Regions from separate parts of the Lysinibacillus sp. Ag94 genome, predicted to be linked through region 1. Evidence: riboswitches for the same ligand, from Rfam matches in the RefSeq annotation. Region 1 holds a riboswitch; each other region holds the start of a gene.
The links. A riboswitch is a leader RNA that binds a small molecule or an ion and turns the genes downstream of it on or off. The one in region 1 is predicted to bind thiamine pyrophosphate.

Region 2: it holds a riboswitch for thiamine pyrophosphate, as region 1 does, so the genes downstream of both, tenI (thiazole tautomerase TenI) here and thiT (energy-coupled thiamine transporter ThiT) in region 1, are expected to answer to the same signal.
Region 3: it holds a riboswitch for thiamine pyrophosphate, as region 1 does, so the genes downstream of both, thiC (phosphomethylpyrimidine synthase ThiC) here and thiT (energy-coupled thiamine transporter ThiT) in region 1, are expected to answer to the same signal.
Region 4: it holds a riboswitch for thiamine pyrophosphate, as region 1 does, so the genes downstream of both, MY533_RS11325 (ABC transporter substrate-binding protein) here and thiT (energy-coupled thiamine transporter ThiT) in region 1, are expected to answer to the same signal.

The regions. Positions count from the first base shown of each region.
Region 1 covers NZ_CP096780.1:4,016,973-4,020,156, reverse strand. Annotated here, with positions in the region: gene MY533_RS18980 (SbcC/MukB-like Walker B domain-containing protein) at 1-1,181, shown strand, start outside; gene MY533_RS18975 (magnetosome magnetite crystal formation protein family) at 1,395-1,730, opposite strand; TPP riboswitch at 1,853-1,961, shown strand; gene thiT (energy-coupled thiamine transporter ThiT) at 2,090-2,650, shown strand; gene MY533_RS18965 (hypothetical protein) at 2,890-3,184, shown strand, end outside.
Region 2 covers NZ_CP096780.1:2,020,439-2,023,622, forward strand. Annotated here, with positions in the region: gene thiO (glycine oxidase ThiO) at 1-1,128, opposite strand, end outside; gene tenI (thiazole tautomerase TenI) at 1,129-1,848, opposite strand; TPP riboswitch at 1,848-1,955, opposite strand; gene MY533_RS09210 (TetR/AcrR family transcriptional regulator) at 2,920-3,184, shown strand, end outside.
Region 3 covers NZ_CP096780.1:181,623-184,806, reverse strand. Annotated here, with positions in the region: gene thiC (phosphomethylpyrimidine synthase ThiC) at 1-1,238, opposite strand, end outside; TPP riboswitch at 1,370-1,484, opposite strand; partial or broken gene MY533_RS00850 (AEC family transporter) at 1,783-2,711, opposite strand; gene MY533_RS00845 (S-layer protein) at 3,102-3,184, shown strand, end outside.
Region 4 covers NZ_CP096780.1:2,453,151-2,456,334, reverse strand. Annotated here, with positions in the region: gene parC (DNA topoisomerase IV subunit A) at 1-823, shown strand, start outside; TPP riboswitch at 1,234-1,343, shown strand; gene MY533_RS11325 (ABC transporter substrate-binding protein) at 1,495-2,490, shown strand; gene MY533_RS11320 (thiamine-binding protein) at 2,492-2,782, shown strand; gene MY533_RS11315 (ABC transporter permease) at 2,782-3,184, shown strand, end outside.

The sequences.
Region 1 (3,184 bases):
AGCAAATAAAACTTGAGCAATATTTAATTGAGAAGACGAAGGAATTGATGAAACAACAAGCAGTCGTGGAAGAGCAGCAAAAGCATATTCCAGAAAATCTTACGACGCTACAAGCATTGCAACAGGCCATCGCTCATATAGGATCACAAAAGCTTGCATTACAAACTGCGTGGAATAATAGCCAGCAAAATTTGCAATCTGCCAAGGAAGCCGCACATAATGCTAGAATGACCGCAGAAATAGCGAAACAGGCTTTTCAGGAATTAAAGCTGAAAATGGATGAAAAACGCGAGCAATTTTCAGTGAGTATGAAGGAAGCAGGGTTTGAAAGCTATGATGAATTTGCTGCTGGGAAGCGGAGCGCGTTGCAAATAGAAGCTTTACGGAAATCTTGCCATGAATATGCACTACAAATCCACACATTACAAGTACAAATTACTGAGGGGGAGAAGCATCTTAAAGGGCAAGAGAAGCAAGATTTAACGACCATGGAAGAAAAGTTAGAGATGCTTCGTGTCACATATGAGGAAGCTTTTAAAGTATTGCAACAAATGGAAGGATTTGCAAAGGCTTGTGCAAACTTTATCAAAAAGGTTGAGGAGACCGAACAGGAGATTCATTTACTTGAGAAAGAAGCGGGGCGAGTAAAGGAGCTCTATGCAATGTTAAATGGACAGAATGTGAAAAAGCTGTCTTTTGAGCGTTATATTCAAATCAATTATTTAGATAAAATTACAGAGGCGGCAAATGTTCGACTTTATCATTTATCCAACGGTCAATTTGAGCTACGACGTTCAGATCGTTTAGAAAAGCATGCCAAGCAAAGTGGGCTGGGACTCGATGTGTATGATGCTTATACAGATCAATTACGAGATGTCAAAACATTATCAGGGGGAGAAAAGTTTAATGCGTCTTTAAGTCTTGCCCTTGGGATGGCAGATGTCATTCAAAGCTTTCAAGGTAATATCCGTATTGAAACGATGTTTATTGATGAGGGCTTCGGTTCTCTCGATGAAGAAGCATTAAATAAGGCGATTGATACGCTTATTGACTTACAAGATTCCGGACGTATGATTGGCGTCATTTCTCACGTTGCGGAGTTAAAAGCTACAATGCCTGCTGTGTTGCATGTTGAAAAAGCAATGAACGGTCATAGTCAAACATATTTTGAAGTAAAATAACAAAGAGGCGTATCTCCGTTTGTTGGAAATACGCCTTGTTGTTATTTTTTTTTAGTTACGTTAGGATTTGTTCCTTTTTTTGCAGCGATTACTTTTTTGACAATGGGGATGACGATAGGTGCTAATTTTACAGCGGTTTTAACAACTTTAGATACTTTCACAAAATAACAGCTCCTTAAGTACTATGTGTTCAAGGAGAGGTTAAGATGAAACTTATCGGACCACCCGAACAGCTTGAATAATATTCCAAATAACGACTCCTAATGAAACGAGAATATAAATTGCGAATGAAACAAACCAAATGATAAGAAAATTATTACTATCTGAATTTAGATCAAAATTAGTGTTGAATGATAAAGTTGAGAAAATAAAGACTGCAAAGAAAATTATACCGAATGCGACTGGGATTAAATGTGATATTAGTGCTCGAATAGAGTGCCTCTTTACGTCGCTATCTTTTGTCACAAAGTAAACGACTAATGGCACAATAAAGGGTGCAAATAAAATACTGAGATAACTAAAGGCAGATAATATTTTTTGGTTCTCCATAGTAGTACCTCCTTTTTTAATATTTACGCATGAAAAACGTTAAAGTTTCAAAAAAAATGTGGAAGAGGTTGTAATCATAACAGTGTTTGCGTACAATGAGGTTGTTCAATCAAATTAAGATGTACGACCACAAGGGGAGCTGATGATGTCAGCTGAGACTGGGCACGTAATGCCTTGACTCTTCGAACCTGTAAGTTAACACTTGCGTAGGGATTGTGGATAGAAACCGACACTTTTACGATGTGAGGCTCTGTCCTGGCATCGTTTTTTATCTTTTTAATGTCGGATAGGGACATATTTGCCAACTGATTTCTATTCCTGCTCTTGTATCCTACATCGGAACAAAGGAGAGAATATTTATGGACAATAAAAAACTGTTAATGCTTGTGGAGATTGCAATATTCGCAGCGATTGGCCTTGTGCTCGATCAGGTTTCCTTTAAAGTATGGGCACAAGGCGGCTCTGTTAGTCTAGTGATGGTACCAATAATTTTAATAGCATTCCGCTGGGGCCTTATTCCAGGCATGACAACCGGTTTACTCATTGGTGTAATGCAAACAATGTTTGGTGCTACAATTGTGCATTGGCTACAAGGAATACTTGATTATGGTGTTGCCTTTACAGTAGTTGGCTTAGCGGCCGTTGTACGTCGACCGGTGCTTGAGGCTGCAAAAAATTTAAACAAAAAGAAAATGGCGCTTTATATTATTTCAGGAACTGTATTAGCAGGTTTTTTACGCTATGCAGCACATACCATTGGTGGCGCTGTATTTTTCGCAGAGTATGCAGGCGATCAAAATGCGTGGATTTATTCAATCATCTATAATGGAACATATATGCTACCAGCAACAATTTTAACAGCAATTGCCGGTGTTCTGCTATTTACGGCAGCACCTCAATTAATGCAACGAAAATCATAATGATTAAGCCCTTCACATGAGTGAAGGGTTTTTGTTTTGGCTGTTTTCGAAAAGATTGTTGCTATTCAACGAACGGGCAGGTTAGTTCAATAGTGTTGGTTAACTTGTGTTCAACTACAATAAGAAATTCATATTAAAACATCGGAATTGTGGTTAATTTAAGAACTATTGGAATATAAACCTATTTTGTGTAAACTTAAACATAAGAGGTGAATTCATAAAATGGAGGAATGTAAATAATGCAACCCATACTTTTATTTCGATCTGTCGGAGGATTCGCAAGTGTTATATCTGGTTTATTCTTAGGAATCGGACATTTGATTAACCTATTAGGGGAAGCAGATAATGGAACTGTTTTTGGGCAAAGCTTAGTTTTATTTGGTCACTTAGGTCTTAGCTTTGCTTTTATAGGATTATTTGAAGCGCAGGGTAAAAAAAATGGGCTGTTGGGTAATCTAGGAATGTTGTTGGGTCTGATTGGTACTACTTGTGTAACAGCAGTTGTATTTGTAGAAATAGCAGGTGTTTCTGGGG
Region 2 (3,184 bases), 2.0 Mb from region 1:
ACTAACTGATATTTGAGATCGATCAATGCGAAACGCAGAAAGAAACTGTTCATCTTCCACTTGACCTGTAAGCAACTGGGCTGTGAGTTTGCCAGTAAGCGGGCTTAATAGAATTCCGTTTCGATAGTGTCCGGCAGCTACAAATAGCCCCCTAATAGTAGGATGCTCGCCAATATAGGGAATCCCATCAGCTGTCTGCGGCCTAATTCCTGCCCACACCCGTTCCCACGGGGCATCTTTCAGCTGGGGAATCAGCTTCACGGCTTGCTCAATCAAGGTAGCAATTCCTCCAGCCGTTACTTGTTTATCAAACGTATTTTCCACGACTGTGGCCCCAATGTAAATTTCGCCATTTCGCTTAGGAACAAAATAACAGCGTTTATCTGAAAAAATCGACCTGTGAACGATCGGCTTATTCGGCTTTACAGAAAAACATTCTCCTTTCACAGGATAAACGGTCAAGTTGATTCCCGTATTTTTCATTAAATCGGCAGCCCAGGCGCCGGTAGCGACAACGACCTGTTCACAATAGAAGGCTCCCGCTGATGTGTATACTCCTTTGACAACGCCGTTTTCATAGATAAAAGAAAGAACCTCTGTATTTTCGCGGATTTCTGTACCAAAATGCTCTGCAGCTTTTGCGAAGGCAAGTGATAATTTTGCAGGCTGCACATGGCCGTCATTTGGAAGGAACATAGCACCGGCAACAGTTGGTGCTAATGCAGGTTCCATTTCTCTTACTTGTGTTGCATCGAGCCATTGGATGCCGGAATCCCAGTTCTGCTGGAACAATACCTGACTTTTTAACGCTGTAGCTAATTCTTCCGTTTCTGCAATTTTTAACATGCCTTTATTCACAAATTCGATATCGATCCCCGTATATGTCAGTAATTCGTTAGTGATGGAGGGGAACATCGCCTGGCTTTTTAATGCCAACTGGAAAAATGGACCGTCGTGTTCCATTTCCGCCTGTGCTGCCAGCATACCTGCTGCTGCACTGGAGGCTTCATTGGCCAAAGTTCCTTTTTCAAGAATGACGACTTTTTTTCCTAGTTTAGAAAGTTGATAGGCAATGGAAGAGCCATTAATTCCTCCCCCGATAATGGCAACATCAAATGTATTTTTCACTCAACACATCTCCATTTTAACTTCTTTTTGATAGCTTTTTATTGCAGATAGAGGATCATCGGCGTTTAAAACGCCTGACATCACAGCAATACCGTCGGCCCCGCTGTTTATTACCTGTTTAGTATTTTCAGGAGCAATACCGCCGATTGCAATAACAGGAATATCTAGTGAACCAGTAAGCTTTTTTAATTCCTCTAAACCCCTTGGTTCCAATCCTGGCTTTGATTGGGTAGAAAAAATATGACCATATATCACATAGTCGGCTCCCAAGCGTTGAACCTTTTTTCCTTCTTCGACCGAGTGAATGGAACAGCCAACCGTCAATTGAGGAAAGTTGGCTTTAATCATAGATGCATTCAAACTATGATAGGCTAGTTGGACTCCTTCCACACCTGTAATAACGGCAACGTCTACCCGGTCATTAATGATTATTTTGGATAACGGAACGCCAACTCGGGAAAGCAGGTTGACTGCTTCATATAATTCTTTTGCCGTCATTTGTTTTTCACGCAAATGGATAGCGTCGGCATATGGATGGATGTCTGCTAAAATTTCACTTAGTTGTTCCATTGGCATTTTTCCATTAGAAATGAGATGAATCGCTTTTGATAATAGAGTAATGGGGGTCACCTCTTTAAGACTTACCCGCCTTTCAAATGTAGGATGCAAAAAAGCCACTTTCTTTTTGGTAAAGAAAGTGGCTGGAGATGAAAAGGACAAATTTCCGTATACCACTTCCCTACGCTGGCATTAACCAGGTCAGGTTCATAGAGTCCCGAAGTTACACTTCAATCTCAGCCTTTACAAAGGCACCCCTAGCGGATAAGTTATTTATTTTATTTAATTTATTTCCAATATTAGCACTATTCATGAAGATGTCAATCATTATGAATAGATTACTAGGGGTTCCATTTATTTGGCTGGGGGAAAAATGAATTTACAGAATGGGAGAATCAATATGAGACGTCAATTCAGCAATAACTAAATTGCTATGGGGGAAGAATATTCATGGGCTATTCAAATAAGACTCCGCTTAAAGCAAAGAGTATTGCATGCGCTTGAAGAGTATGTTGTAAGTACAAATTTTGTTAATTCTCTTTTGAAATATAATTGCTTACAAAAGTTGCTAGAGCTAGATGAATTCAATGAACAGTATATGTTTCTACTGTTAGAATTCTTAATTGAGCAAAATAAAAAACAGGATTGTTTAAAATGCTTTGAAATTATACAGATTAGCTGAAATAGGTTTATCTGTTCGGAGAGAATTAATAAAAGATATAACGAATACTTGGCAACTATATAGATTTCTAGCAGTCCCAAATATTAATATTTCTAATTCATTTTCATTCAGATGGAAAAAGTCATGGTTGCCACGAACTTAATTGAAAGTAGTATAAACACCCCGTAGTAGTTATTATATCTAACATCTACGGGATATTTCTCTAAATAATAAGAGTGTCAGTCTATTCTATCCGCTCTTTTAAGATAAGGCTTAAATGATATTGGATAATCTTTAGTTTTCTTATACATTTCGATTATACAAGCTGCTAATTGTTGAATACCAAGTTCTATTTTCTTTTCCTCTACTTGTGAAATACTTAGTCGGATTGCTTTCTTAAATGCTGACTCATCACATTCGTATATAGTAGAATATGAATTTTTTAAGACATCGCCCATGTTATGAATATAAAAGGTTGAAACTATACACTAGTGTCGGTATAATCTGACATATAAACGACAATAGTGTATAGTTTTTTAGGTGCATTTTGTCACTCATTAAGGAGGTGGCTTATGGCTCCAAAAGTTAGTGAAGAATATAAAAAAGAACGAGAGAAAGAACTGATAGAAGCGGCTAAGAAGGTGTTTATCGAGAAAGGTTTTGTTCACACAACTATGCAAGATATTATGGACAAAGCTGGAATATCCAGAGGTGCATTGTATAGCTATTTCAATAATATTAATCATGTTTTTATCGAAGTTTTAAAATATGATGACCAGAAAGACATTCAATATTTTGTGCCATCTGATGAAGGCCTACTTTGGCCACAATTAAAAA
Region 3 (3,184 bases), 800 kb from region 1:
ACCTCTAACTGTTTATCCATATTTTCTTTAATAAGATGCATTGGAACATGCCCTGGTCCTTCTACCATCACCTGTACATCATGCTCCCAGGCAATTTTCGTTAATTCCCCTAGTGTTTCTAGCTCCGCAAATTGAGCCTCATCATTCGCATCTGCAATAGAACCAGGACGTAAACCATCACCTAAAGAGAAGGCAACATCATAGGTTTTCATAATTTCGCAGATTTCTTCAAAATGAGTATATAAGAAGCTCTCTTGATGGTGATATAAACACCACTGCGCCATAATCGAGCCTCCTCGAGACACTATGCCTGTTACACGATTAGCCGTTAATGGCACATAGCGTAACAATACCCCTGCATGAATCGTGAAGTAATCAACACCTTGCTCAGCCTGTTCGATTAACGTGTCACGATACACCTCCCACGTTAAATCCTCTGCCACTCCATTTACTTTTTCTAGCGCTTGGTAAATCGGCACCGTTCCCACTGGCACCGCGGCGTTACGAATAATCCATTCACGTGTCGTATGAATATGCTTACCAGTAGATAAATCCATAATGTTATCAGCACCCCAGCGTGTAGCCCACGTCATTTTTTCTACCTCTTCCGCAATAGAAGATGACACCGCGGAATTTCCAATGTTGGCGTTAATTTTCACGTGGAAGTTACGTCCGATAATCATTGGCTCAGCCTCAGGGTGATTAATATTAGAAGGCAAAATAGCACGCCCTGCCGCGATCTCTGAGCGCACAAATTCAGGGTCCATATTTTCACGGATCGCTACAAATTCCATTTCTGGAGTAATAATTCCCTTTCGTGCATAGTGAAGCTGTGTTACATTTCTACCTTTTTTCGCACGTAAAGGCTTTCTTGATAAATTCGGAAAAACATTTTCATTCATTCGTGGATCATCAGCTTTGCGGAATCCGTTATCTTCTGGCTTGATAGTACGACCTTCGTATTCTTCAACGTCACCTCGTTCTTTGATCCATGCACTACGTAAAGCTGGCAATCCTTTCGTAATATCCACCTTATACGCAGGATCAGTGTACGGGCCGCTCGTATCATAAACACGTACTGGTGCATTTTCCTCCTCCCCAAAGCTTCCTGTCGTTGGACTTAGAGCAATTTCACGCATTGGCACTAAAATATCTGGTCGAGAACCTTCTACATAAACTTTTTTACTTCCTTCAAAACTAGACATAATTGTAATATTCTTGTCGCTAACTGTTGTCATAACTACTTCGCTCCCTTTTATATTTTTACAAGGACCGAATCTAGCTCACCCCAATAAAGACAAAAGCCGAATCCAAAAAATTTTGGATCCGGCTAAGAATGTAAAGGTATAGTTATTGCAAATACATTGAGTGCAATAATGGTTAACTTTCCCACGCTGGTATGAGCCAGATCAGGTCCAAAGGGTCAAGAAACCTCTATGCGTTTCCCTCTCAGCCTGACTCATCAGACTCCCCTAGTTAATGCTATTAAGTTTGATGCTAGTGTAGCAGATATTGTTAAGAGATGGAAGCTTCATTTGTTTTTTTTGCTTATCATCATAACGTGTGGTTGATTTCCGTTCCGGCTGGGCGCTTTGTTGCCGCCGCTTCGCTTCGCTGCAGGGTCTCATCTGTGACGCTAATCCCCAAGGAGTCGCCCAGCCTCCACTCCAATCAACTTATATCTTGTTTTAACAAATATAAATCACTAGCTTTTAATTCAGAAAAAAAGCTCCTAACTCCTGAAAAGCTTTCCACCCTATCTTTTTATATGGCACCCAACTGTTAGGTAAACAGCAGTTCCGCTACATAAATCACGATCGTCACTGTAATACAGCTCACAATCGTTGAAAATAAAACTGTTTGTGCAGCAGTTGCCGATTCTACGTCATATTCTAATGCAAGACTAGAACTATTTCGCGATGTCGGGAACGAACTAGCTATAAAAAGTGATTGTGCCACGACACCATCAAGACCAAGCGCAAAAATGATTAGCAATGCCACGGCTGGCCCTATGACTAGTCGTGTAAAACAGCTAATGAATACTATCTTATTGAACATGGATTTGATTTCAAGTTGCGATAGTTGTGCCCCTAAAGTTATTAATGCTACGGCGATAAAGCCATCCGCCACATGGTCTATCGGAATTCTTACAAACTGTGGAATAGTGATCGTAAAATAATTCATTGCAACACCAATAATAAGTGCATGAATAATGGGCATTTTGAGGAAGTCTTTTACAATAGACATGCCCGATTTTGTTGAAGAAATTAAATTGTACAAGCCGTAAGTATAGGTCGTCATATTTTGAAATATAACGAGAATGACCTGAATCGCTACGCCAATCGGCTGAGTCACAAAAATCATTTGTGCAACTGGAATTCCATAGTTACCCGAATTAATTAGGACAACACTATTTTTAAACACCGCAGCCTCTGTTTTTACTAAGCCTAGTCCCTTTGCAAGAAAATGACTAAGCACCATTTGGCTTCCGATAAAAAGTAGAATAAATAACGCAACTTCCCCAAGCACAGACAGCTCTATACTCGTTTCATATATATTCACAAAAACTGCTGCTGGCATGAAGCAATATGTAATAAGTTGAGATAACGCCTTTAAATTAAAGCGAAATTTCTTTTGTAAAACTGCACCAAGCACTAGAAGCACTAAAATTGGAGCCACAATTTTAAAAAAATCATACCGAGATACATCAGCTTGTCCCCCTTCCCTCTCCCATAGTAGTGCTGTTTTTATGCTTGGTCAATGTACTTTAAAGCTAACTCACCACTCATATCAAGGCATTTTTCCTAAATACACTAATCTAATACAGTATCTTTAACAAGATGGTAAAAGTTATCTTTTAGAACGTTATAGCCCTTGAAATGAGCGTGATTTCCGCACCCAACTACCCAATTTCGTACAAAAAAACCTGGCACTTCACTTTCAATTTTCTAAAATAATTAAGGATTTTTAAAAACGAACGATAAAGAAAAGGGACTACATTTCATTTACGTATAATAAATGGTAAAATATACCCTTTATGTACTAAAACAAAGAAATATATGATATATTATCCATTAAATACAATGATCGGAGAGACTAAAATGAAGAATAAAGTATTAACGACTTTTATGGCAACTGCTATTACAGCAACCCTTGTATCGCCAATGTCCACTGCAGATGCCGC
Region 4 (3,184 bases), 1.6 Mb from region 1:
TTATTTATTATATGAAGCAAATTTAAATACACAGCATCATCTACTGTTATTCACAAATCGAGGCAATTATATTTATCAGCCTGTCCATGAACTACCTGATATTCGCTGGAAGGATCTTGGTCAGCATATTTCAAGTATTGTACCGACTGGGGAAGATGAATCTATTATTGCTGTATACGGTTTTGAGACTTTCGAACAGGCAAATACGTATATTTTAACAGCTACGAAGGATGGACAAATTAAACGCTCACCTTTAGCTGATTATGCTGTTACACGTTATTCGAAGCCGATCAAAACGATGAATGTTAAGTCAGGCGATGAAATGATTTTTGCAGACATCGTGACAGACGAAGCAGAATTAATGTTAACGACAGATACTGCCTATGCAATTCGTTTCCCAATAGAGGAATTGCCAGTAACGGGTGTTAAAACAGGCGGTGTGAAAGGGATTACGCTGAAAGACGGCGAAGCCTTAGTTGGCATCAATGTTTTACCGCCAAATGCTACTGCATATGTTGCGATTGTGACACATCGCGGTGCGGTGAAAAAAATGAATGTTGCCGAGGTAGAGATGACGAGTCGTGCAAAACGCGGCTTAAAAGTGTTAACAGAATTAAAGGCGAACCCACATCGTATCGTGGCTGTAGTAAAGGTTGCAGATGAGGAACAGCTAACAATCGAGACGGAAAAGGGTGTGCAAGAGATTCTTGACGTACAAGCATTAACTCGAGCAGATCGCCACTCCAACGGTTCCTTTAAAGTAGACATTGCTACTGACGGTGCCATTTCACATGTCTTCACGATCAAAAAAGAAGAGAAATAAATTAGTTTTCTAGCCCAGTTCCTTGTGAGAGCTGGGCTTTTTTTACCTAATTGAAACCATTGAGCTCGGATATATATGGAGCATTGTATGATGCGCTTTATATAATAGAAAAGTCGGTTGAAATCTGGTTTGGTCGATGCTCATTTAATTGCGACGTTTAGAATGCTAGATCTTTTTCTTTGCTATTTTTCATCATTAGTAAGAAATTTTATGTAATTTGTTTCCATCGTCAATATAAAAGCTCTCCCAAAGGTGATTTTTACAAAGAAAAGAACATGGCGTTATTCAACAAAAGGAATTGAAGGAAGGCATAGAGCTTTATAAAATTATATTAGCAGCGCTTTTACGCAAATAGAGCCTTGTCATTTCCGGATAGATATGGGTATAATAATCACGAAAAGTTCATATGGGAAAGAATGTAGGGGGGCTGGTGTTGCCAGCTGAGATTGTGTCCGATAGACACTGACCCTTTGAACCTGATTTGGCTCGTACCAGCGTAGGGAACATCTATTCAAAAAGAAAATTTTTGATATTGATAGTAAAACGTCTGGGAGGAATCCTAGGCGTTTTTTGTTTTCAGATTTTTGTTGTATACACAGACCGTGAACGCTTTCTTCTGGTAAAGACATTCATTCATGAACATTTCACACTACTTACTTGGAGGATTAAGCATGAAAAAATGGTTATTGGTCCTAATGGCTGCACTTTTCACATTAGTGGGCTGTAGCGAAAAAGAGGCTAAAAAGGATGCTAAAGGATTAACAAAAGTATCGGTTGTTCTAGATTGGACACCGAACACAAATCATACCGGTTTATATGTAGCGGAAAAACTTGGCTTCTTTAAGGAACAGGGTTTAGATGTAGATATAATATTACCCGGCGAGGCGGGAGCAGATCAGCTTGTGGCGTCTGGCAAGGCTCAGTTTGGCGTAAGTTATCAGGAAGGGATTACACAGGCACGTGTGCAAGATGTACCTTTAGTATCGATCGCGGCGATTATTCAACATAATACTTCTGGCTTCGCATCCATTGCATCAAAAGGCATTACGTCACCGAAGGATTTTGAAGGTAAAACTTACGGTGGCTGGGGGGCACCACTTGAAAAGGCAGTACTGCAATCACTAATGCAAACAAAAAATGCAGATATTAATAAATTAGATATTGTCAATGCAGGCGATATAGATTTCTTCACAATGATGAAAAAAGATATTGATTTTGCGTGGATTTATTATGCATGGACAGGTATTGAAGCAGAACTGCGTGGCGAAAAACTCAACATGCTATATTTAACAGATTATAGTGATCAGTTAGATTACTACACACCTGTACTTGCTACAAATGAAAAAATGATTAAGGATGATCCTGAGACGGTAAAAGCATTTGTCGCTGCTGCAGCAAAGGGCTATGACTATGCAATAAATCACCCTAGTGAGGCGGCTGATATTTTACTAGAAGCGGTACCTGATTTAGATAAGAACCTTGTGCATAAAAGTCAGGAATGGCTAGCAGATAAGTATCAAGACGACGCAGCACAATGGGGCGAGCAAAAGCTAGCTGTCTGGGAAAATTACGCGAAATGGATGGCGGACAATAAAGTTTTAGAGGGCGAATTTAACGCAAAACAAGCATTTACAAACGACTTTTTACCGAAAAAGGAGACAAAGTAACATGGCAAACTCATTAATAAGTGTACAAATTATCCCGAAAACTGAAAAATATGAGGATGTGATCCCGTTTGTCGATGCAGCGATTGCGGTTATCGACGCATCAGGGGTGAAATATGAAGTTCATCCATTAGAAACGACAATGGAAGGTGAGCTAACGACTTTACTACAAATCATTGAAAAAATGAATGACAAGATGATCGAGCTTGGCGCTATTAATGTCATTACGCAAGTGAAAATTTTATATCAGCCATCCGGTATTACAATGAATACACTAACGGAGAAATACAAGTAATGAGGCAGGCTTTCAAACAAGGAAGGACGATAATTTTTATCGCCTTCCTCTTATTCATATGGGAACTTATTGTCCGTTTTGCAGATGTGCCACATTGGCTATTGCCCACACCAAGTGCCATTTTGAAAGAAGGCTTTCAATCGTATGAGACGTTTGTGCCACATGCTATAGCGACTGTTCAATTGGCACTTCTAGGCCTTGCCATTGGAATAATGTGTGGGCTAACGGTTGCTGTGCTATTACATCGTTTTACGCTTGTGCGGGAGCTATTTTATCCTATTCTTATTATGTCACAAAATGTCCCAGTGCTCGTTCTAGCACCACTCTTAATCATTTGGTTTGGCTTTGGTTTATTGCCAAAGCTCATTATTATTTGTCTTGTGTGCTTTTTCCCCATTGTTA